One region of the Pseudoduganella rhizocola genome, then DNA from elsewhere that is predicted to be linked to it. Evidence: predicted binding sites of a transcription regulator. Region 1 holds the regulator's gene; each other region holds the start of a gene.

Region 1 (7,811 bases):
CGCCACTACGCCGGAACAATTCCTGTCCCCGCCACGCTATTGAGGGTGGGGCAGTGCTTTCCCAGCCTTCTCTCAAAACCTCTCAAACTGGGTCTCTTTTTCTCTCTTTTTGACCTTTTTTCTCTCAAATTGACCCGTTTTCATAACAGGTGGCAATTTGAGAGGAAAAAGGCCGATTTGAGAGGATTTGAGAGGGCATTTGAGAGGATTTGAGAGGCCCGTTTTGCCACCCGCGCCCCGGGCCTTGTTCAGTCCGCTCTCAAATCCTCTCAAATGAGCTCTCTTTTTCTCTCTTTTGAACCTTTTTCCTCTCAAATTGTCCAACTCTAACAAAAGGGCCCAATTTGAGAGAAAAATGGCCGGTTTGAGAGGAAAAGAGAGGAGATTTGAGCATGTTTGAGACGACGGGCCTGTCCATACACCCGGACACCATGTACCAGCTGCTGGACTACCTGCGCGAATCCGGCAGCCCCCTTCACCCCGCTGCGGCCGCCGACCAGGCCTTGCGCGCCTGGCTGTCAAAGGCACGCGAACAGCACGGCAAAGCTGGCGCCCCGCTGCGCGGCTATCGCTGGAAGCAGCTTTTCCTGCCTGATGGCAGCCGCTTGCGCGTATGGCTGCGCCACGAACATGGCCACGCCGAGGTGATCGGTGACGAGCTGGTTTACGACGGCCGCCCAGTCTCCCCGAACGAATACGTGCGCTACTGCGTAGGCGCGAACCGCAACGCCTGGGAGCTGATCAGCGTTCTGCTGCCCGGCGCGCCCAAATGGATTCCGGCAGCGGTGCTGCGGCGCCAGGCCGCCACGCCACCGCTGGACGCAGCAGCAGTGGCGCCCGCAACGCCTATCGCCGCCGAACCCGCAATCAAACTCCCGCCCGCCCCGCCCCCGAAGCAGGCCAGCCAAAAGCGCTGGGGCGAGCGCCGCGCCTGGAACCAGCCCGGACGGCGCGAAACCGACTGCATGCCGGAGCAGGTGTTCCTCGACCACTGAAGACGCTTTCCATTTTTCCAATCGGCGCCGCGCGCGCCATGCGAAGATGCGGCTCTCAAGAACAAGGAGGAAGATCATGATCAAAGGCCTGCGCACTGCGCTGTATCCCGTCAACGACCTGGCGGCGGCCAAAGCCTGGTATGCCGAGGTGGCGGGCGTCCCGCCCTATTTCGACCAGCCGTTTTATGTGGGCTTCGCGGTCGGCGGCTTCGAGCTGGGCCTGGTGCCGGACGGCGAGCCGGGCAAGGCCGGCACGCAAGTCTACTGGGGCGTGGACGATATCGAAAGCGAGGTGCAGCGCATCCTCGCGCTCGGAGCAAGCACTCACACCGCGATCCAGGACGTGGGCGACGGCATCCGCGTGGCCGAGCTGGCCGATCCATTCGGCAATGTGCTGGGCCTGATCCAGAATCCGCATTTCGACTTGCAAGCGGTACGCTGAGTCATGCTAATATACGGTTTATATACAAACCGTATAAAGGCATGAAGAAATGGGCATCGTAAAAATTTCCGACCAGATGCATGAGAACCTGCGCATTGCGAGCGGCGCGCTGAGCCGCTCGATCAATGCCCAGGCCGAGCACTGGCTCCGTATCGGCCTGCTGGCCGAAACCAATCCCGACCTGCGCTACAGCGAGCTGTGCCAGCTGCTGCTGCGCGGCGAGATCGGCGGCGGCGGCGGGCCGCTGAGGCTGGGCAGTGTCGAGGTGGAGGCGCTGCAGAATGCGTAAGAAGAACAGCAACGCCATCCTGGTCAAATCGCCGGAGCAGGTGGCGCAGTCGCGCGTGGCGGCCCAGCTGGCCTCGCGCGTGCTGGACATGATCGGCCCGCACGTGAAGCCGGGCGTGAGCACGGAAGACCTGGACCGGATCTGCCACGACTTCATCGTCAAGGAGCTGCAGGTGATCCCGGCGAATGTGGGTTACGGCGGCTTCACGAAAACCATCTGCACCTCGGTCAACGAGGTGGTGTGCCACGGCATTCCCACGCCGAAGAAGGTGCTGAAGGACGGCGACATCATCAACATCGACGTGGCCGTGATCAAGGACGGCTGGTTCGGCGACACCAGCCGCATGTACTACGCGGGCAATCCCGGCAAGGCGGCGAAGCGCCTGTGCGAAGTGACCTATGACGCCATGTGGGCCGGTATCCGCGCCGTGAAGCCGGGCGCCACGCTGGGCGATGTGGGGCATGCGATCCAGATGCTGGCCGAGAATGCGGGCTACAGCGTGGTGCGCGATTATTGCGGCCACGGCATCGGCATGGTCTACCACGAGGATCCGCAGGTGCTGCATTACGGCCGCAAGGGCCAGGGCCTGACGCTGCAGCCGGGCATGATCTTCACCATCGAGCCGATGATCAACGCCGGCAAGCACCACACGCGCGCCCTGCCGGACGGCTGGACCGTGGTGACGGCGGACCGTTCGCTGTCCGCGCAATGGGAGCATATGGTGGCTGTTACCGACAGCGGCTTCGAGGTGCTGACCCTGGCGCCCGGCGAGCAGGCGGCTTGAGAGCCTAGCGCAGCACCAGCTTGAGGGCCGGCTTTTCGCCGTAGTCCTCGTAGCGCTCGTTGATGCCGCCCACGCAGAAGACGATTTCCTCCAGCAGTTCGGGCACGGCGGCGCGCATCGCTTCCGCCTGCTCGATCACCAGTTCCAGCACCTCGTTCGGTTTCAGGCGGAACTGCGTCATGCCCTCGGTATCGCGCAGGTAGCTGAGGGCGTCGATCCAGCTGTCGATGCTGGTCACGTATTCGGGCAGGCCGAGCGCCGCGCGGCTGGCGGCGAAGAAGGTGGCCTCGTCGCGGATTGCCGCGCCATTGATGCTTGCGGTGGCCATTATTTGCTTTCCTTGGGGTCGGTGACGAACACCAGGCGGTTCAGGCCGCGGCCCTGGGCCGCCGCCATCAGCTGCGCCACCACTTCGTAGCGCGTGTCGCGGTCGGCGCGCAGCTGCAGTTCGGGCTGCGGCTCGCGCTGCGCCGCTGCGGCCAGGCGTTCATCCAGTTCGCCCGCCTGCAGCGGGCTGTTGTTCCAGTAAATGGTGCCGGCGGCGTCGATCGCGATGGCGATGCTGTCCTGCTGCTGCGGCGCGGCGGCGGCCTGGGCTTTCGGCAGGTCCAGCCGCACGGCGTTGGTGAACATGGGCGCGCTGATGATGAAGATCACCAGCAGCACCAGCATCACGTCCACCATCGGCGTGACGTTGATGTCGGCCATGGCCTCTTTCTGCCGGTGGTGGTTGAAGGCGCCGAAAGCCATTTCAGTCCCCGCGCGTCAGCCAGGCATGCAGGTCGTGGGCGAAGGCATCAAGCTCGCTCAGCGTAAGGCGGTTGATGCGGTTGAAGCCGTTGTAGGCCAGCACGGCGGGAATCGCCACCATCAGGCCGACGCCGGTCATGATCAGCGCTTCGCCCACCGGGCCCGCCACCTTGTCGATCTGCACCGTGCCGCTGGACGACACCGCCGCCAGCGCGTGGTAGATGCCCCACACGGTGCCCAGCAGGCCGACGAAGGGTGCGGTGGAGGCGATCGAGGCCAGCAGGGTCAGGCCGCTTTCCAGCCGCGTGGTCGAACGGTGGATCGCGTCGCGCAGCAGGCGCGTGGCCTGTTCGGCGCGGCCCACGTCGGCGCCCAGCGTGCTGCGGCCAGCCGCCGCGGCGCTACCAGCGCCAGCAATGGGCATGGACGCAGCGCCAGCGCCACCGGCCGCGCCCGCAACGCCAGCGCCAGCCGCCGGCACGCCTGCGCCGCCGGCCGTGCCGTGGGCCGCGGCGTGCAGCGCCGCAGCGCGCACCAGCTCCGTGTAGATGCCTTCCGCGTCGCCCGCTGCAACGACGGCCACGCCGTCCTGCAGCGCGGGCGCATCCCAGAAGGCCTGCACCACGCGCGCCGCACGCCGCACGCGCCACGCGGTGTAGCCTTTGGCCAGGATGAAGAACCAGCTCGCCAGCGACATCGCCAGCAGCAGCCACGCCACCGCATGGCTGATCGCATCGCCCCGTTCCCAGTAGCTGGCGAAGCTGAAGTGCTCCATCAGCCGTTCAGCCCCAGCACGTCGTACATGTCGTACAGGCCGTTCGGCTTGTCGGCCAGGAAGCGCGCCGCGCGCAGCGAGCCGTGGGCATAGGTCACGCGGCTGCTGGACTTGTGGCTGATTTCGATGCGCTCGCCGGTGCCGGCGAACAGCACCGTATGGTCGCCCACGATATCGCCGCCGCGGATGGTGGCAAAGCCGATCGAGGACGGGTCGCGCTCGCCGGTCACGCCTTCGCGCGCATAGACGGCGCAGTCGTCCAGGTTGCGGCCCAGCGCGCCGGCGATCACTTCACCCATCTTGAGCGCGGTGCCGGACGGCGCATCCACCTTGTGGCGGTGGTGGGCCTCGATGATTTCGATGTCGTAGCCGGTGGCCAGGCTTTTGGCGGCGAACTCCAGCAGCTTGAGCGTGACGTTGACGCCCACGCTCATATTCGGCGCGAACATGATGGCGGTCTTTTGCGCGGCGGCGCCGATGGCGGCCTTGCCGGCCGCGTCGAAGCCGGTGGTGCCGATCACCATCTTGATGCCGTGCTGGGCGCACCAGGCCAGGTGCTCCAGCGTGCCTTCCGGCCGGGTGAAGTCGATCAGCACATCGGCGCCCTGCAGGCCTTGCGCGAAATCGGCCACGATGGCCACGCCGGAGGACTGGCCGAGGAAGGCGGCCGGATCGCTGCCCAGCGCCGGCGAGCCGGCGCGGTCCAGGGCGCCGGACAGGCGCAGATCATCGGCCTGCAGCACGGCTTCGATCAGCATGCGGCCCATGCGCCCGCTGGCGCCGGCAATTGCAATATTGAGTGCCATGGCTGCCTTATTGTTTGATCGGCGGCGTAACCTCGACCGGGCGGGCGGCCGAGCTGTCGGTGCCGGCCGGCAGCGGCGCCTTGCTGTCGCCCATGGTGTTCTCGGCGGCCCGCTTCTGCTCCTTGGCGAACTGCTTGACCGGGCCGGCGATGCGGGCGATGTATTCCTGTTCGGTCGGCAGGTTGCCGCCTTCCCAGCGCGCCACCTTGCCGTCCTTGTCGAAATAGACCACCACGGTGGACACGGTCAGCTCGCCGTTGCCCTTGGCCATGCGGAAGGGGTAGTCCCAGCGCTCGGCGTGGAAGATATCGGCCAGCAGCGGGGTGCCGAGCACGAAGCTGACCTGCTCGCGCGTCATGCCCTCCTTCAGCTTGGCCAGCATTTCCTGGGACACGAAGTTGCCCTGCTGGATATCCGGGCGGTAGGGCGAGAAGAACCACATGAACTTCTGCAGCTGGGTCACGGTGCTGGTCTGGGCGCCTTTGGACGGGTCGAGGGCGGCGGCGTCGGCCGGGTGGCCGCCCTCCTGCGGGCCGAGCACGGTGCGGCTGGCGCAGCCGGTGGTGGCCAGGACCAGGCCCAGCAGGCCGAGGGCCGGAACCCGTTTCAACGACAACAATGGGGTGAAGCGCATAAAAGACCTCAATTCGGATTGAGCAGAAGTGCCAAAACGCTATATCATAAAGCACTCCAGCCCCAAACGACACCAAACATGAGTAACAGCCCTACCGACCTGAAGGCGAGCGGCCTGAAGGCGACCCTGCCGCGCCTGAAAATCCTCGACATTTTCCAGAGCAGCCCAGTGCGCCACCTGACGGCGGAAGACGTCTACAAGATCCTGCTGGCCGACAATATGGACGTGGGCTTGGCCACCGTCTACCGCGTGCTGACGCAGTTCGAGCAGGCCGGCCTGCTGAACCGCAACCATTTCGAGAGCGGCAAGGCGATTTTCGAGCTGAACGAAGGCTCGCACCACGACCACCTGGTGTGCCTGGACTGCGGCCGGGTGGAAGAGTTCATCGACGAAGACATCGAGCAGCGCCAGCAGCGCATCGCCACCGAGCGCGGCTTCAAGATCGCCGAGCACGCGCTGGCCATCTACGGCAACTGCGTCAAGACCAACTGCCCGCACCGCTAAAATAAATGGGGACAGACCCGGATTATACGAACCGTATAATCCGGGTCTGTCCCCATTTATTTAGTTCTGGCTCAGGGCGTTCGACAGCAGCCGCGATGTAATATCGACAATCGGGATCACCCGCTCGTAGGCCATGCGGGTCGGCCCGATCACGCCCAGGGTGCCGACGATGCGGCCGTTCTGCATATAGGGCGCGGTGACCACGCTCATCTCGTCCAGCGGCACCAGGGTCGACTCGCCGCCGATGTAGATCTGCACGCCGGAGGCCTTGCTCGACACGTCGAGCAGCTGCATCAGCCCGGTTTTCTGCTCGAACAGGTCGAACATCGCGCGCAGCGAGCTCATATTCGAGGACAGCTCGTTGACCGACAGCAGGTTGCGCTCGCCGGCGATCACCACCTCCTCGCTGCTTTCGGCCATGGCGGCGCTGCCCGCCTCCACCGCGGCCTGCATCAGGCGCCCCATATCGTCGCGCAGCTGGGCCACCTCCTGCTGCAGGCGGCCGCGCACCTGCTCGAAGGACAGGCCGCTGTAATGCTGGTTGATGAAATTGGCCGACTGCTGCAGCTGGGCCGGCGAATAATCGACATCGGTCAGCAGCAGGCGGTTCTGCACATCGCCGCCGGGCGCCACGATGACGAGCAGGATGCGCTTCTCGCCCAGGCGTAAAAACTCGATCTGCTGGAAGGCCGACTCATGGCGCGGCGTCATCACCACGCCGGCGAACTGGGACAGCGAGGACAGCATCTGCGCCGCATTGGCGATCAGCTTCTGCGGCGGCTGGGCCTGGGCCTGCAGGCGCGACTCGACGGCGCGCTCGTCCAGCGGCTGCACCGTCAGCAGGGTATCGACGAAGATGCGGTAGCCGCGCGGCGTGGGCACCCGGCCGGCCGAGGTATGGGGGCTGGCCACATAACCCAGCTCCTCCAGGTCGGCCATGATATTGCGGATGGTGGCCGGCGACAGGTCGAGGCCGGAGATCTTGGACAGCGCGCGGGAGCCGACCGGCTGGCCGTCGGCAATATAGCGCTCCACCAGCGCTTTCAGTAGGGTTTGGGCACGTGTATCGAGTTGCATAATGAGATCAAGCACTTTCCGCCTATTATGCACGGCCCGCGCCGGGCCGGGGCCTCAATTGGCCAATTGTTGTTCCATCCACGCAATGAGTTCGGTAAAACTGCCGACGATGGCATCCGGCTGCACGCCGGCCGCCAGGTGGGCGTCGCTGCCGCTGCGGTTCATCCACACGGCGCGCAGGCCGGCCTGCTGGGCGCCGCGCACATCCAGCTCCAGGTCGTCGCCCACATAGACCGCCGCCGCCGGGGCCACCCCCAGCGCCTCGCAGGCGGCGCGGAAGATGGCCGGATCCGGCTTGCCGCGCCCGAAGCGGGCGGCGGCCAGCGATACCTTGAAATGGTGGGCCAGGCCGACAACTTCAAGGTCCGCGTTGCCGTTGGTGATGGTGCCCAGCGCCAGGCGCTGGCCCAGGTGCAGCAGGCCGGGCAGCACGTCGTCATAGGGCTGCACGGCATTGCGCGCGGCCAGGAAATGCGCCATTGCGCCCTCGATATGGGCCGCATCTTCGCCGGCGTGGGCAAACGCCTGCTCCAGTCCGCGCCGGCGCAGGGTGGCCAGGTCGTGCGCCAGCTGCGGCGCGTCCTGCAGCAGGGCCAGGCGGCGCGCGCGCAGGGCCGCGATATCGAAGGCCGCCGCCACGCGCGGCGCATGGCTGGCCAGCCAGGCATGCAGGCTGGTCTCGGCGGCGGCGATCACGGGGGCGATCGGCCACAGGGTATCGTCCAGGTCGAACAGGATGGCTTGGGGGCGCATGG
Region 2 (7,811 bases), on a different contig from region 1:
TGGGCTTGGTGCCGAGCAGGCCGATGGCGCCGGTGACATAAGGAATATCGTCCGGTACCGCTGCCTTGCCCAACAGGGCCTTGGCGATGCCTGCGCCCAGCAGGTCGGCCACCTCCAGCAGTTCATCCGTGGCGTGCAGCGCGCCGGCGCCGGCGAGGATCGCGACCTTCCTGCCTTCGTTCAGGATGCGCGCGGCCTGCTGCAGCGCTTCCAATGGCGGCACCTGGCTGCGCTCGATCGCGCCTATGCCCGAGTGGACGGAGCCGTGTTCGCGCGGCGGTTCAGGCACGGCGCCGAGGTCCTGCACGTCGTTGGGGATGATGATGCAAGTCACGGTGCGCTGCTCGGCCGCGATGCGGAAGGCGCGGTCGATCAGGTGGCGCACCTGGGCCGCATCGGTGGCCATGTGCACGTATTCGTGGGCCACGTCCTTGAACAGGGAAACGAGATCGACTTCCTGCTGGTAGTCGCCGCCGAGCGAAAGCCGTTTCTGCTGGCCGACGATGGCGACTACCGGCTGGTGGTCGAGCTTCGCATCGTACAAACCGTTCAGCAGGTGGATGGCGCCGGGACCGGAGGTGGCGAGGCAGACGCCCACTTCGCCGGTGAACTTGGCATGGGCGGTGGCCATGAAGGCGGCCATCTCCTCGTGCCGCGCCTGGATGAAGTCGATCTTGTCTTGCCGCCCGAACGCGCCCATGATGCCGTTGATGCCATCGCCCGGATACGCAAACACCCGCCGCACGCCCCAGTCATGCAGGCGTTGCAACAAAAAGTCCCCCACCGTTTTCGCCATCTGATCCTCGCGCAGTAAGCGGCGATCATAGAATCCCCGCGCCGCCGGCGGCGCACGCGATCCTTGAGGCAACAACAGCACAGCCCGTGTCCACCGTGGTGCCTGACCCCAGGGTGGACACGGGCTGTGCAATGAAAAAGGCCGCTTCCGGGGAAGCGGCCTTCTGTCAGACGGTGAGGTCTGGCGGCAATTACATCATGCCGTCCATACCACCCATGCCGCCCATGCCACCCATACCGCCCATGCCGCCGGCTGGCTTGTCTTCTACGACTTCAGCCACCATGCAGTCGGTGGTCAGCATCAGGCCGGCGATCGACGCTGCGTTCTGCAGGGCCGAACGGGTCACTTTGGCTGGATCCAGCACGCCCATTTCAACCATGTCGCCATAGGTGCCGTTGGCGGCGTTGTAGCCGTAGTTGCCTTTGCCTGCCAGCACGGCGTTCACCACCACCGACGATTCTTCGCCGGCGTTCTGAACGATCATGCGCAGTGGCTCTTCCATGGCGCGCAGAACGATCTTGATGCCTGCGTCCTGGTCCGGGTTGTCGCCTTTCAGGTTCAGTGCAGCACGGGCGCGCAGCAGGGCCACGCCGCCGCCTGGCACGATGCCTTCTTCAACGGCGGCACGGGTTGCGTGCAGCGCGTCTTCCACGCGGGCTTTCTTCTCTTTCATTTCGACTTCGGTGGCTGCGCCAACCTTGATCACGGCAACACCGCCGGCCAGCTTGGCCACGCGCTCCTGCAGCTTCTCACGGTCGTAGTCCGAGGTCGCTTCTTCGATCTGCACGCGGATCTGCTTGACGCGCGCTTCGATGCCGGCAGCTTCGCCAGCGCCGTCGATGACGATGGTGTTTTCCTTGCCCACTTCGATACGCTTCGCCTGGCCCAGTTCCTGCAGGGTGATTTTTTCCAGGGTCAGGCCCACTTCTTCCGCCACCACCTGGCCGCCGGTCAGGATAGCGATGTCTTCCAGCATGGCCTTGCGGCGGTCGCCGAAGCCAGGAGCCTTCACTGCGCAGGTTTTCAGGATGCCGCGGATGTTGTTCACCACCAGGGTCGCCAGCGCTTCACCTTCGATGTCTTCAGCGATGATCAGCAGCGGACGGCCGGCCTTGGCCACTTGCTCCAGTACCGGCAGCAGGTCGCGGATGTTGGAGATCTTCTTGTCGCACAGCAGCACGAAAGGCTGCTCCAGCACGGCAACTTGCTTGTCCTGGTTGTTGATGAAGTAAGGGGACAGGTAGCCGCGGTCGAACTGCATGCCTTCCACGATGTCCAGCTCGTCGTTCAGCGACTTGCCGTCTTCCACGGTGATCACGCCTTCCTTGCCCACTTTTTCCATCGCTTCAGCGATACGCTCGCCGATCGAGGCATCCGAGTTGGCGGAGATCGCGCCAACCTGGGCGATTTCCTTGGAGGTGGTGCATGGCTTGGCGATGTTCTTCAGTTCTTCGACGGTCGCTGCCACGGCCTTGTCGATGCCGCGCTTCAGGTCCATCGGGTTCATGCCGGCGGCAACGAACTTCATGCCTTCGCGCACGATGGCTTGTGCCAGCACGGTTGCGGTGGTGGTGCCGTCGCCGGCGTTGTCGCTGGTTTTGGAAGCGACTTCCTTCACCATCTGCGCGCCCATGTTCATGAGCTTGTCTTTCAGTTCGATCTCTTTAGCGACCGACACGCCGTCCTTGGTGACGGTAGGGGCGCCGAAGGAACGCTCCAGCACCACGTTGCGGCCTTTCGGGCCCAGGGTGACTTTAACGGCGTTGGCGAGGATGTTAACGCCTTCAACCATCTTGGCGCGCGCTGCGTCGCCGAAAATAACTTCTTTAGCTGCCATGTGTATTCTCCTGAATTCTTTAAAAGGGGCCGATTACTTGTTAACGATGGCCATGATGTCTTCTTCGCGCATCACCAGCAGCTCTTCGCCGTCAACTTTGACAGCCTGGCCGGAGTATTTGCCGAACAGAACACGGTCACCCACTTTCACTTCCAGCGCGCGCACGGCGCCGCTATCGGTCACTTTGCCGTTACCTACAGCCAGCACCTCACCCTGATCCGGCTTCTCGGCTGCGGCATCAGGAATGATCAGGCCGGACGCAGTTTTGGTTTCCTGGTCCAGGCGTTTGACGATGACGCGATCGTGCAAAGGGCGAAGGTTCATACAAAACTCCTTTAATATTCAGTGGTTAGTGCAAATTTTGCAATTTCTCGCAATACATTGTTAGCACTCGCGGCTAACGAGTGCCAACAATTATAGGGACGACCACTTTCGATTTCAAGTGAGGAAGTTTGCGGATGAGCAAAAAGACACGCCGGCTGAGCAGGCCGGCGTGTAAAAACGGAGGAACAGCAGCGATGGCAGCGGGCGAGCCGCCATCTACTATCTGTCGCCGGCGGCGCCGATTCCTGACAGGACAGTAACAATCTGCTAACTTAGGCGGGTTTTCAGCTCAGGAGTCAGCATGATTACCGTCTTAGGCAAGAGCAGTTCGATCAATGTCCGGAAAGTGCTCTGGACCCTGGCTGCGCTGAAGCAGCCTTATCAACAGGAAGAATGGGGCAGCGGCTTCCGCGACCCGAACGCGCCCGAATTCCTGGCCCTGAACCCGAACGCCATGGTGCCGGTGCTGCGCGACGGCGAACTGGTGCTGTGGGAGTCGAATACGATCAGCCGCTACCTGGCCGCCACCTACGGCCAGGGCGCGCTGCTGCCGTCGGCGCCGCGCGAGCGCGCCCAGGTGGAGCAATGGATGGACTGGCAGGCCACGGAACTGAACCCGGCATGGCGCGGCGCCTTCATGGGGCTGGTGCGCAAGAGCCCGCAGTTTGCGGATCCGGCCGGCATCGAAGCCAGCGCGCAGGCCTGGAACGCCAAAATGGCCATCCTCGAAGCCCAGCTGCAGAAAACCGGCGCCTATGCGGCGGGCAAGGAATTCTCCCTCGCCGATATCGTGCTCGGCCTCTCCACCAACCGCTGGAAGATGACGCCGATCGCGCACGCCGGCCTGCCTGCCGTCGAAGCATGGTACGAGCGCCTGGCATCGCAGCCGGGCTTCAAAGAACATTGCGCGAACGGCACCCCATGAAGCGCTTGATCGCGTTGATGCTGGCCGCGCTGCTGGCCGGCGGCGCCATGGCCGCGCCCACCACGCAGCAGCTGCTCGCGCAGGCGCGCAGCCTCTATGCGAAGAAAGACTATACGGCTTCGGTTGCCGCCTTCCAGCAGGCGATCGCGCAGGGCGCCGGCCATCGCGACGCGCTGTATGACGCCGCCTGCGTGCTGGCGCTGCACGGCAAGCGCGACGACGCGCTGGCGATGGCGGAACGCGCCGCAGCCGCCGGCCTGCGCGGGCGCGTCATGGTCGAGAACGATACCGACCTGGTTTCCCTGCACGGCCAGCCGCGCTGGCTCGCGGTGCTGCGGCAGGTGGAAGCCAATGATGCGGCCTACCGCGCGCAACACGGCGACCCGGACCGCGCACGTATCGTCACTTCGGATATCGACCGCTTCTGGGCCGTCTACGACCGCGCGGCCACGGCAGCCGATCCGGCCGCGCTGTACGATACCGAATACCTGGAGGCCGGCAGCGCAGGCCTGCACGGCTTCATCAACCAGCGCATCGGCAGCGGTGCAAAGCTGCATGCGGCCACGCAGAAATACGCGCGCTACTACCAGTCCATGCGTCCGAATACCTTGCGCGTCAAGGACATGGAAGGTGAAATCCGCGCCTCCCTGCGCAAGTTCAAGACGCTGTACGACGACGCCACCTTCCCGGATATCTATTTCGTCATCGGCGCCATGAGCTCAGGCGGCACTTCCAGCTCGGACGGCCTGCTGATGGGCACCGAGATGTTCAGCCGCGGCGACGGTGTGCCGGTCGACGAGCTCACGCCCTGGCTGCGCAACGGCACCAAGCCGGCCGCGCTGATCCCGAACATCACCGTGCATGAACTGATGCATTTCCAGCAGCAGGTGCCGGAGAATACCCTGCTGGCCGGCGCACTGAAGGAGGGCGTGGCCGATTTCCTGGCGCAGCTGGTATCGCAGGGGAATTTCAACGAGATCACTTACGCTTATGGCTATGCCAATGAAGCGGCCCTGAAGCAGGCCTTCGCCGAAGACATGAAGACCAATGAGCGCAAGCGCTGGTTCGGCGCCGGCAGCATGGAAGGCGAGCGGCCGGCGGACCTGGGCTACTTCATGGGCTTCCGCATCGCGCAGGCCTACTACGCCAAAGCCACCGATAAAAAAGAAGCAATCCGCACGCTGCTGACCTACCGCGATCCGGAACGCATCCTGCGCGAGAGCGGCTACCTGTAAGGCGCCGCAGCCGAAAGCGGTTGACCACGCTTTCGTGCGGCCCTATAGTGACGAAATGATTTCAGATTTCCAAGAACTCTCCGACAAGATCGCCCAGTTGGCGGAACTGACGCAAACACTGCGCCGCGAGAACGCCCAGTTGCGCCAGGCCAATGCTGCTTTAGTCGCTGACAACATGGGCTACCAGCGCCGCCTGTCGGAAGCGCACGAGCGCGTGTCCGCACTGCTGGAAAAAATTCCTGCGCCTGCCGACGAAGCAGCGCCTGAGAAAGAGGACGTGCAATGATCCAGGTCGATGTGACCATCATGGACCAGCCATACCGGCTGGCGTGCAAGGAAGGCGAAGACCGCGCGCTGAAAGAAGCGGCGGCACTGCTGGACAAGAAGATGTGCGGCATCCGCGAGAGCGGAAAAGTGAAGGGCAACGACCGTATTGCCGTGATGGCGGCGCTCAGCATGGCGGCCGAATTCCTGACGGCGAAAGCGCCGGCCGGCCCGCTGTCGGACATGTCGCTGCTGGAAATGCAGCAGAAGATTGGCGCCATGCACAAGGTGCTCGACAGCGCGCTGACGCCGCAAGAAAATCTGTTCTGATTGCGGAAAAGCCTTTCAATGCGGGGCCCGAAGGAGTAAACTCCGTTTCACCCTGCAGTGTTCGCGATTGTCATATATTCCTTGAACCATTTACATGCATCGGTTGTGGAAATTTGTTCGACGGGCGTGAGCGTCGCTAGTCCGATGAACCCGAAGTTGAACTAACCGCAACCACCTTGAGCCGTCAGGTTCGGGATGCCGGCATAGCGGCACAGGCGGGGCCCTATTCAAAAGAAGCGGTTGTTTGCATTTCACGATGCACAACCGTTTTTTTACGCCTGCCACTTTTGAAGGAGGAGCGCTGATGGCCTACTGGCTGATGAAGTCCGAACCGGACGATGTGAGTTTCGATGACGTGCTGGCATCGCCGAAGCAAACCACATCGTGGTACGGGGTGCGCAACTACCAGGCGCGTAATTTCATCCGCGACCAGATGAAGGTGGGCGACGGCGTGCTGTTCTACCATTCCAGCTGCGCCGTGCCGGGCGTGGCGGGCGTCGCCGAGATCACCAGCGCGCCGTATCCGGACGAATCGCAGTTCGATCCCAAGTCCCCTTACTACGATCCGAAAGCCACGCGCGAGAATCCGCGCTGGACCGGCATCGACGTCAAGGCGGTAAAGCAGGGCCGCTTCGTCGAGCTGAAGGAGCTGCGCACCCATCCCGAACTGGAGAATATGCGCCTGCTCGCGAAAGGCAGCCGCCTGTCGGTGATGCCCGTGGAAGCGGACGAGTGGCGCTTCATCCTCAAGCTGATCGGCAAATAGATGGACGTTGGCCTTATCCTGATCCTGCTGGCGATGGGCGCCGGCGGCGGCTTTGCGGCGGGGCTGCTGGGCATCGGAGGCGGCATGGTGCTGGTGCCCTTCATTACGATGATCTTCACATCTCACGGCTTCCCGCCGGAGCACATTGTGCACATGGCGATTGCCACTTCGCTGGCGACCATCCTGTTCACCTCCATTTCATCGGTGCGCGCGCATCACAAGCATGGCGCCGTGAACTGGCGCATCGTGGCAATGCTGGCGCCGGGGATCGTTGTCGGCGCCTGGGTGGGGCCCTGGATTGCGAAGCAGATGAACACGACCGTGCTGTCGGTTTTCTTCGGTGTTTTCGTGGCGGCGTCGGCGACGCAGATGCTGATCGGGAAAAAGCCCGCGGGCTCGCGCGAACTGCCCGGCACGGCCGGCATGTTTGCAGCCGGCGGCGTGATCGGCGTGATCGCGGGGCTGGTGGGCGCGGGCGGCGGCTTCCTGTCCGTGCCCTTTATGACCTGGTGTAATGTGCGCATCCATAATGCGGTGGCCACCAGCGCGGCGCTGGGTTTCCCCATTGCGCTGGCGGGCACGCTGTCGAACATCTGGTTCGGCATGGGCACGCCGGGGCTGCCGGAATATTCGCTGGGCTTTATCTACCTGCCCGCGCTGGCGGGGATTGCGGCAGCGAGCGTGGTGATGGCGCCGGTAGGCGCGCGCGCTGCGCACCGCATGCCGGTGGACCGGCTGCGGCGCGTGTTTGCGGTGGTGCTGTACTGCCTTGCAGCGTATATGCTGTGGAAGGCCTTTAACTGAGCACGGGCGCGGCGCCGTACACCTTGCGGCGGTAGGCCCATACCAGCATGATGATGGCGCCGATGATCATCGGCAGCGACAGTACCTGCCCGGAAGTGATGGGCAGGCCTGCGACCTGGATTTCCCAGTCGGGCGTGCGGAAGTATTCGGTGAAGAAGCGCGCGCAGCCATACAGCAGCGTGTACATGGCGCCCACGGCGAGCTGCGGCCGCTCCTTGCGCGCGAACATCCACAGGATGGCGAACACCAGCAGCCCGTCCACCAGCATCTGGTACAGCGGTGAAGGATGGCGCAGGCCTTCAAGGAAGACTGCGCCTGCGCCGATAGGGTAGCGCGTATCCGGCCACGCCATCGCCCACGGCAGCGAAGCATCCGCCACGCGGCCCGGCAGTTCGGCGTTGATGAAATTGCCGAGGCGTCCGCAGGCATAACCGAGCGGCACCATCGGCGCGATGAAGTCGTACACGTCCAGCAGGTTGCGGCCCGCCTTGCGCGACCAGAACCACATCGCAATCAGCACGCCGATAAAG
Region 3 (7,811 bases), on a different contig from region 1:
GGGCGAGCTGGTTTACCTCGCCGGTCCTTCCGGCGCAGGCAAGTCCACGCTGATGAAGATGGTGGCGGCGATGGAGCGCCCCAGTTCGGGCAGCGTGGTGGTAAACGGCACCGACATCAGCCGCCTGAAACCGGCCGGCGTGCCCTTCCTGCGGCGCAACCTGGGCCTGATTTTCCAGCAGCAGCGCCTGCTGACCGACCGCTCCGTGCTGGCCAATGTGATGATGCCGCTGCTGGTGACGGGCGCCCCGCGCGCCCAGGCCGAGCAGCGCGCCCGCGCCGCCCTCGACAAGGTGGGCCTGGGCGACCGCGCCAACGCCCAGCCGCTGGCCCTGTCCGGCGGCGAGCAGCAGCGCGTGTCGATCGCGCGCGCCATCGTCAACCGGCCGCAGATCATCCTGGCCGACGAGCCGACCGCCAACCTGGACCGCGCCAGCGCCACCCGCGTGTTCGACGCGCTGAAAGCCTTCCATTCGGTGGGCGTGACCTGCGTGATCTCCACCCACGACGAGCAGGTGCTGGATGCGGCGGGCCGCGTCATCTACCTGAAACAGGGCCAGCTGGAAGACGCGGGGGTGGCGGCATGAGCGTCTGGCTGCGCCATCACTTCGCCGCGCTGGGCGGCGCCTTCGCTACCCTGCGCCGCGCGCCGGGCAGCTTCCTCTTCAATATCCTGGTGGTGGCGATTGCGCTGGCCCTGCCCTTCGCCGGGCTCACGGTGCTGGAAAATGTGCGGCCCATGTCCGAGCAGCTGTCGGTGGATCCCGAGCTCTCCGTGTTCATGCAGCCGGATGCGCCGCGCGAACAGTCGGCCGCCCTCGCCTCCTCGCTGCGCGCCATCGTCAAGGATGCGAAGATCGTCTTCGTGCCGCGCGAGAAGGCGCTGGATACCCTGAACGACAAGAGCGGCCTGGCGGACGTGGTTGCCACCCTGGGCGAGAACCCGCTGCCGGACAGCTATGTCATCAAGCTGAACGCCTTCCAGAGCGCCGCCGAAGGCGCGGCCATCGACGATATCGCCGAACGCATGCGCGCGCTGCCGGGCGTGCAGGCGGTGCAGGTGGACTCGGCCTGGGTCAAGCGCCTGGCCGCCCTGCTGGGCGTGCTGCGCCTGGCCCTGCTGCTGCTGGCGGCCACGCTGGGGACGGTGGTGGTGGCGGTCATCTTCAATACCATCCGCCTGCAGGTGCTGACCCAGCGTGAAGAGATCCTCGTGTCGCGCCTGATCGGCGCCACCGACAGCTATATCCAGCGCCCCTTCTATTACACGGGCGCCCTGCTCGGCCTGGGCGCCGGCGCGGTGGCGCTGGGCGCGGTGGCGCTGGCCCTGCGTCCGCTGAACACGGCGATTGCCGAATTTGCACGCCTGTACGCCTCCGAGTTCCAGCTGGCCCCGCTCGACCCGCTGCCCATGGCCCTGCTGCTGGCCCTCTCCGCCGGCCTTGGCCTGGCAGGAGCGGTGCTTTCCGTGCAGCGCCATCTCGCCCGCCTGAACTGAGTCCTGCCGCAAGCGTGCGTTCTCGCACAGAGGACGCCGCGCGGGCAGCGATAAGCTGTCACCATACTTCCCCTCGAACTGAATCGCATCCGGCCTATCGATAGCGCTTCTCTATCGCCGCGATCAGTTTTCGACGATTGGCACTCACCGGGCGAGAGTGCTAATATATGTCCAAAGCAATGCTAAAACAGTTCCGTAATGCAACTTAATCAGGATTAAGAACTGTCTAAGTTGTTTAGAGCATGCTGTAGGCAATGAGTGTTCTCTGCAATTCCGCAGGCAGCACAAAGCACTTCAAGCGAGGAAATGAAAATGACTACGATGTCCGCATCTTCTGCACTGATTCCGGCTGGCAGCAATGCCCTTGGCCTGGGCTTCAGCGGCAACCTGGGCAACCTGGACGCCTACATTTCCGCCGTCAACCGCCTGCCGATGCTGTCACATGACGAGGAAGTCAAGCTGGGCCGCGAGCTCAAGGAAAAGAACGACATCAAAGCCGCCGAAAAGCTGGTGATGTCGCACCTGCGCCTGGTGGTGTCGATCGCGCGCGGCTACCTGGGCTATGGCCTGCCGCACGCCGACCTGATCCAGGAAGGCAATATCGGCCTGATGAAGGCGGTCAAGCGTTTCGACCCGGACCAGGGCGTGCGCCTGGTGTCCTATGCGATGCACTGGATCAAGGCTGAAATGCACGAGTACATCCTGAAGAACTGGCGCCTGGTCAAAGTGGCCACCACCAAGGCCCAGCGCAAGCTGTTCTTCAACCTGCGCAGCCACAAGCAGGGCCTGGATGCGATGTCGCCCAAGCAGATCGACGAGCTGGCGAAAATGCTGGATGTGAAGCGCGAGGAAGTGATCGAGATGGAAACGCGCCTGAGCGGCCGCGACATCGCGCTGGAATCGCCGACCGACGACGAGGACGACAAATTCGCGCCGATCGCCTACCTGTCTTCCGACCAGAACGAGCCGACGCGCGTGCTGGAAGCCGAACAGGTAACGCGCCTGCAGTCCGAAGGCCTGGAAACGGCGCTCGGCAAGCTGGACCCGCGCTCGCGCCGCATCGTGGAAGCGCGCTGGCTGGCGAATGACGACGGCTCCGGCGCCACGCTGCACACGCTGGCGGAAGAGTTCGGCGTGTCCGCCGAGCGCATCCGCCAGATCGAAGCGGCTGCCCTGAAGAAAATGAAGGGCGCGCTCGCCGCCTACGTGTAATTTTCCGCACGTAAGGAGGGCCGGCCGGGACAGCGTCCCCGCCGGCTCTCTTGCTTTGGCGCCAATCGTGCGCCGGGTATGATGTAATTTCGATAACATTCCTCCCGTTGCCTTTACGGCCCAGGAGGAACCATGAACACCCGGTTCATCAGCACCATCGCTTTCATTCTCGGTCTCGGCGTCATCGCCGCCTGCAGCGTGCCGGTCTCCAACGCGGAGTCCGGCCAGCCGCAGCGCATGGAGATCAGCTATGCGCTGCGCGCCGGCCAGACCGTGCGCCTGGCGCGCGACACCACGCTCAAACTGGAACGCATCAACGACAGCCGCTGCCGCAGGAACACGGTCTGCGTGTGGGAAGGCTATATCAGCTACAGCTTCACGCTGCAGGACGCCAAGGGCAGCAAAACCTTCGTGCTCGCCGAGAACATGCCGAACGCGCGGCGCGCCATCACGCAGAACGGCATTGCGTTCGCGCTGGAGAGCCTGGATCCGCCGGAACCGCTGGCGGCAGATGAGCCCGCACCGGATTATCGGGTAAGCTTGAGGGTAAATCTTCCAAGCCCTACCTAAGCGACCATGAGCCCAAGCCAGCGACGCGCCACTCCCACCCTTCTCGTTTCCACCATCATCATCTCGCTGGCCTTCACCGGCCCCGCATACGCCAAGCGCCCCGTGGCCACCGGCACCGGCGGCGCGGCGGCCACCATCTCCGAACAGGCCACGCAATCGGCCATCACCATCCTGAACCAGGGCGGCAACGCCGTGGATGCAGCGGTGGCGGCGGCCGCCACCCTGGGCGTGACGGATCCCTTCAGCTGCGGCATCGGCGGCGGCGGCTTCATGGTGATCTACCTGGCCAGGGACAAGCGCGTGATCACCATCGATCACCGCGAGATGGCGCCTGCAGGCTTCAAGCCGACGGTATTCACCGAGAACGGCGCAGAGATGGATTTCGAAAAAGTGGTGGCCAGCGGCATGTCGGTCGGCGTGCCGGGCACGGTGCGCGGCTGGCACGAGGCATTGGACCGCTACGGCAAGATGAACTTCCGCCAGGTGCTGGCGCCGGCCATCAAGGTTGCGAGCGAAGGCTTCCGCATCAATGCCAACTTCGCGCACCTTATCGACGGCAATATCGGGAAATTCCAGCTTTTCCCGGCGACGGCGGCCCTGTACCTGAAGGACGGCAAATCGCTTCCTGCCGGGACGCTGCTGCGCAATCCCGACATGGCGAAAGCCTACCGCGAGATCGCGGCGGGCGGCGTTAAGGCTTTCTATGAAGGGAAGATCGGCCGCGCCATCGTCGCTGCCGTCAACAAGCCGCCTGTTGCGGGTGGCGCCGACGTGCGCGGCGGGAACATGACGATGGCCGACCTGGCCAATTACGAAGCACGCCTGCGTCAGCCGGTGCGCAGCACCTACCGCGGCTATGACATCGTCGGCATGCCGCTGCCGAGCAGCGGCGGCGTAGCCGTGGCCGAAGCGCTGAATATCCTCGAAGGCTACGACCTCAAGTCCATGCCGCGCGAGAAGGCCGAGCACCTGTATCTTGAAGCGAGCCGCCTCGCCTTTGCCGACCGCAATGCCTACCTGGCGGATCCCGAATTCGTGGAAGCGCCGGTGGAAGGCCTGATGAGCAAGGAGTATGCAGCGCGCCGCCGCGAACTGATCGACGTCAACCACGCGGGCAAACCCATGGCGCCCGCCGGCGATCCCTATCCGTTCCAGAAAGACCAGAGCTATCCGCTGCGGCCATCGACCAGCAAGCTGCTGGCGGAAGGCGCGCACACGACGCACCTCACGGTGTCGGACAAGGAGGGCAATATCGTCTCCTACACCTACACCATTGAATCCTGGGGCGGCAGCGGCATCACGGTGCCGGGCTATGGCTTCATCCTGAACAATGAGATGACGGACTTCGATTTCAGCGGTCCCCATCCGAATGTGCCCGAAGCGGGCAAGCGTCCCCGCAGCAGCATGACGCCGACCATCGCCTTCAAGGACGGCAAGCCGGCCTTCACCATCGGCAGCCCGGGCGGCTCGACGATCATCACCACGGTACTGCAGACCATCGTCAACTACATCGACCTCGGCATGCGCATGGACCAGGCGCTGGACGCGCCGCGCCTGTCCCAGCGCAACGGCGCCGCTACCGACATCGAACCTGGCTTCGGCACAAGCGCGCAGGCAAAAGGGCTGGCAGCGATGGGCCATACCTGGGGCGCCCAGGAAGAAATCGGCGCCGCCAATGCGCTGGTCTTCAACCCCGACGGCACCGTGACCGCCGTCAGCGAAGGCAAGCGCCACGGCACCGGCAGCGCCGCCGTCCAGCACCCCGCGCATTGAATAATTGGGGACAGACCCTGATTATTTCATTGGGGGCTCGGCGCTGCCGTCTGCCCCATCAGGCGCTACGCGTGCCGCTCACGGCTATCGATAGGCGCCTCGTCCCTTTCTGACAGACCATAGTCGCGTATGACACCGGCAATCCGCAGCCGGTAATCCTTGAACAGCATGCTGCGCCCCGCCTCCTGCGCCACGCGATGCGCCTCCAATTGCCGCCACTGCGCAAGCGCCGCCTCATCACGGAAAAAGGACAGCGACAGCACCTTCTCCGGATTCGCCAGGCTCTGAAAACGCTCCACTGAAATGAAGCCGTCAATCCCTTCCAGCATCGGCTTCAGCGCTGCCGCAAGATCGAGATAGCGCTGGCGGTGCTCAGCGTGCGGCACAACTTCAAAAATCACGGCAATCATGCGGCCTCCAGGAAGTCGGGAATGCGTGCGTTCACCGATGGACGGTAACGCCATATGAGCTGTTGCGGCAGGGGCATCTGCACCAGCACCTCCAGCGCTGCCACAGCAATGGTTTCAGCGAGACGCTGGCCGGGGCAGCGGTGCACGCCATGCCCGAAGCCCAGTCCCTCGCGCGCGGCGGCGCCGAGCAGCAGCAATACTGCATCGCCGGCACGCAGCGATACGCCGCCGATCTGCGCATCTTCCACCAGGAAGCGCCGCGTGTTCTGGATCGACGGATCCAGCTGCGCCGTCCGGGCAACGAGTTCCGCCGCCGTGCCGCCATGCCCGCGCCAGCGCGCAATCACGCTGTTGCCGATCAGGCCCGCCGTGGCCTCATAAGTCTGCGACATCAGCCCCACCATATTGGCCAGCACCGGCAGCGGCGCATCGTGCAGCGTGCGCATTGCCGCCAGCAGTGCCCGCGCCGCTTCATGCGCGGCCCCGATCCGGGCTGCGGAACTAAGCGGAGACAGGCAGGCCGCGAACGCTGCCACCAGCCGCGCGATTTCCGGTCCGCGCGAGGGCGCAAAGCCGAGCAGCTCGGCCATCACCCGCACCGGCGCCTCGCCCATCACGCGGTTCAGCATGGACGCGGCGCCGCCATGTGCCAGCTCGCCCGCCACGCGCCGCGCGTGTGCGGCGGCCGTGCCTGCATCCATTGCATCCAGCACCGGCTGCAGGATCGCGCGCGCCTGCACGTGGGGCGGACCGTCGTTCATCCTCGCCAGCATGCCAAACAGTTCGCCCGCGCTGCCCGCAATCGCGGCAGGCACCGGCTCCGCTGGCGGCCGCACGCGGCAGGCCGGATGCGCCATCACTTCGCGGATCAGCGCCGGGGAAGCTGCAATCCACAGCTTCAGCGCGGCATCGTACTGCAGCCCGCCCCGCGCCAGCGTGGCGTACCAGGGATAGGGATCGGGATGCGTGGCCGCCGCGATTGCGTTCATTGCTGTCATGGTGTTCTGTCCTTTGCATGATCGGATAAAAGCAGTATCCTGAAAAAAGAACATCAACACTTCGTCCTGGATCGAACTATGGATGCACATGCCGACAATTACCTGGCCCGCATTGCGGGCGCGATTGCCGAACCGGCCCGCGCGCGCATGCTGTGCGCCCTGCTGGACGGCCACGCCCGCACCAGCACCGAACTGTCGGTGGTGGCCGAGGTCAGCCCCTCCACCGCCAGCGCCCACCTCGCGCGCCTGAAGGATGAGCGCCTGGTGGACCAGCTCGCGCAAGGCAAGCACCGCTACTACCAGCTCGCCGGCAGCGACGTGGCCGCGGCGCTGGAAGCGCTGCTCGTGGTCGCAGGCCTGCCCCGCCCCACCTTCACGCCAAACACGCCGCCCCGCCTGCGCAACGCCCGCACCTGCTATGACCACATGGCAGGCACGCTTGCCGTCCGCCTGCACGACCATTTCGCCGAGCAGGGCTGGCTCGCTGCAGAAGGCGGGCGTGGCGACTACGAGCTGTCCGCAGCCGGCGCGGCGCGCTTCGAACAGCTCGGCTTCGACCTGCCCGCCATGCGCAAGCTGCGGCGCCGCTTCGCCTGTCCCTGCCTGGACTGGAGCGAACGCAAGCCCCACCTCGGCGGCGCGCTGGGCGCGGCGCTGCTGCAGCTCGCGTTGAAGAAGGGCTGGGTGGAACAGGACCTCGACAGCCGCGCGCTCAGCGTGCCGCCGCAGGGCGAGAGGCAGCTGCGCAAGGCCTTCGGCATAAGCCCGGATTAAGAAAGGATGAGCAAGATAAGCATATCGACAATGCTTATCAGGGAGAACAGCCGTGAAGAACTGGATCCGCGCCAACAAGGGCTTTATCGCCTTCCTCATGCTGTTCGGCCTGTTCCGCACGGCGGTCGCGGACTGGAACCCGATCCCCTCGGCCTCCATGCGCCCCAACCTGCTGGAAGGCGATGTGGTCTTCGTCAACCGCTTGGCCTATGACGTGAAGATTCCGCTGACCGATATCTCGGTTGCGCGCCTCAACGATCCGCAGCGCGGTGACGTCGTCACCTTCTCCTCGCCGAAAGACGGCACGCGCCTCATCAAGCGCATCGCCGCCCTGCCCGGCGACACGGTCGAAATGCGCGGCGAACGCCTGCTGATCAACGGCGTGCACGCCGATTACACAGTGCTGGGCAACGCCACCGAACATATGGACGTGCTGGGCGAGCTGCAGGCGCTGCAGGTACAGGAAACGCGCGGCAAGGCCAGCTACCCGATCCAGATCCTGCCGCAGATCGCGGCGATGCGCGACTTCGGTCCCATCACCGTGCCCGCCGACAGCTACCTGATGCTGGGCGATAAC

The links. The regulator HrcA, encoded in region 1, represses chaperone genes, less so after heat shock. The targets are predictions, from matches to a motif close to TTAGCACTCNNNNNNNNNGAGTGCTAA.
Region 2: groES (co-chaperone GroES) is a predicted target of HrcA. The motif match lies at 3,018-3,044, and genes of this name have one in related genera.
Region 3: rpoH (RNA polymerase sigma factor RpoH) is a predicted target of HrcA. The motif match lies at 1,635-1,661, and genes of this name have one in related genera.

The regions. Positions count from the first base shown of each region.
Region 1 covers NZ_JBJQIK030000008.1:133,676-141,486, forward strand. Annotated here, with positions in the region: gene ACJRPG_RS17955 (DUF6597 domain-containing transcriptional factor) at 1-43, shown strand, start outside; gene ACJRPG_RS17960 (hypothetical protein) at 393-995, shown strand; gene ACJRPG_RS17965 (VOC family protein) at 1,072-1,437, shown strand; partial or broken gene ACJRPG_RS17970 (ParD-like family protein) at 1,487-1,672, shown strand; gene map (type I methionyl aminopeptidase) at 1,719-2,510, shown strand; gene ACJRPG_RS17980 (barstar family protein) at 2,515-2,838, opposite strand; gene ACJRPG_RS17985 (ExbD/TolR family protein) at 2,838-3,260, opposite strand; gene ACJRPG_RS17990 (MotA/TolQ/ExbB proton channel family protein) at 3,262-4,038, opposite strand; gene dapB (4-hydroxy-tetrahydrodipicolinate reductase) at 4,035-4,841, opposite strand; gene ACJRPG_RS18000 (outer membrane protein assembly factor BamE) at 4,849-5,475, opposite strand; gene fur (ferric iron uptake transcriptional regulator) at 5,554-5,979, shown strand; gene hrcA (heat-inducible transcriptional repressor HrcA) at 6,040-7,056, opposite strand; gene ACJRPG_RS18015 (HAD family hydrolase) at 7,111-7,809, opposite strand.
Region 2 covers NZ_JBJQIK030000001.1:473,423-481,233, forward strand. Annotated here, with positions in the region: gene ACJRPG_RS02165 (thiamine pyrophosphate-requiring protein) at 1-796, opposite strand, end outside; gene groL (chaperonin GroEL) at 987-2,633, opposite strand; gene groES (co-chaperone GroES) at 2,667-2,957, opposite strand; gene ACJRPG_RS02180 (glutathione S-transferase family protein) at 3,259-3,882, shown strand; gene ACJRPG_RS02185 (gliding motility protein GldB-related protein) at 3,879-5,117, shown strand; gene ACJRPG_RS02190 (hypothetical protein) at 5,173-5,403, shown strand; gene ACJRPG_RS02195 (cell division protein ZapA) at 5,400-5,711, shown strand; RNA gene ssrS (6S RNA) at 5,758-5,937, shown strand; gene ACJRPG_RS02205 (EVE domain-containing protein) at 6,016-6,477, shown strand; gene ACJRPG_RS02210 (sulfite exporter TauE/SafE family protein) at 6,478-7,281, shown strand; gene lgt (prolipoprotein diacylglyceryl transferase) at 7,274-7,811, opposite strand, start outside.
Region 3 covers NZ_JBJQIK030000007.1:202,090-209,900, forward strand. Annotated here, with positions in the region: gene ACJRPG_RS16910 (cell division ATP-binding protein FtsE) at 1-586, shown strand, start outside; gene ftsX (permease-like cell division protein FtsX) at 583-1,497, shown strand; gene rpoH (RNA polymerase sigma factor RpoH) at 1,810-2,709, shown strand; gene ACJRPG_RS16925 (hypothetical protein) at 2,842-3,279, shown strand; gene ggt (gamma-glutamyltransferase) at 3,286-5,052, shown strand; gene ACJRPG_RS16935 (antibiotic biosynthesis monooxygenase family protein) at 5,118-5,462, opposite strand; gene ACJRPG_RS16940 (cytochrome P450 family protein) at 5,459-6,460, opposite strand; gene ACJRPG_RS16945 (ArsR/SmtB family transcription factor) at 6,539-7,234, shown strand; gene lepB (signal peptidase I) at 7,287-7,811, shown strand, end outside.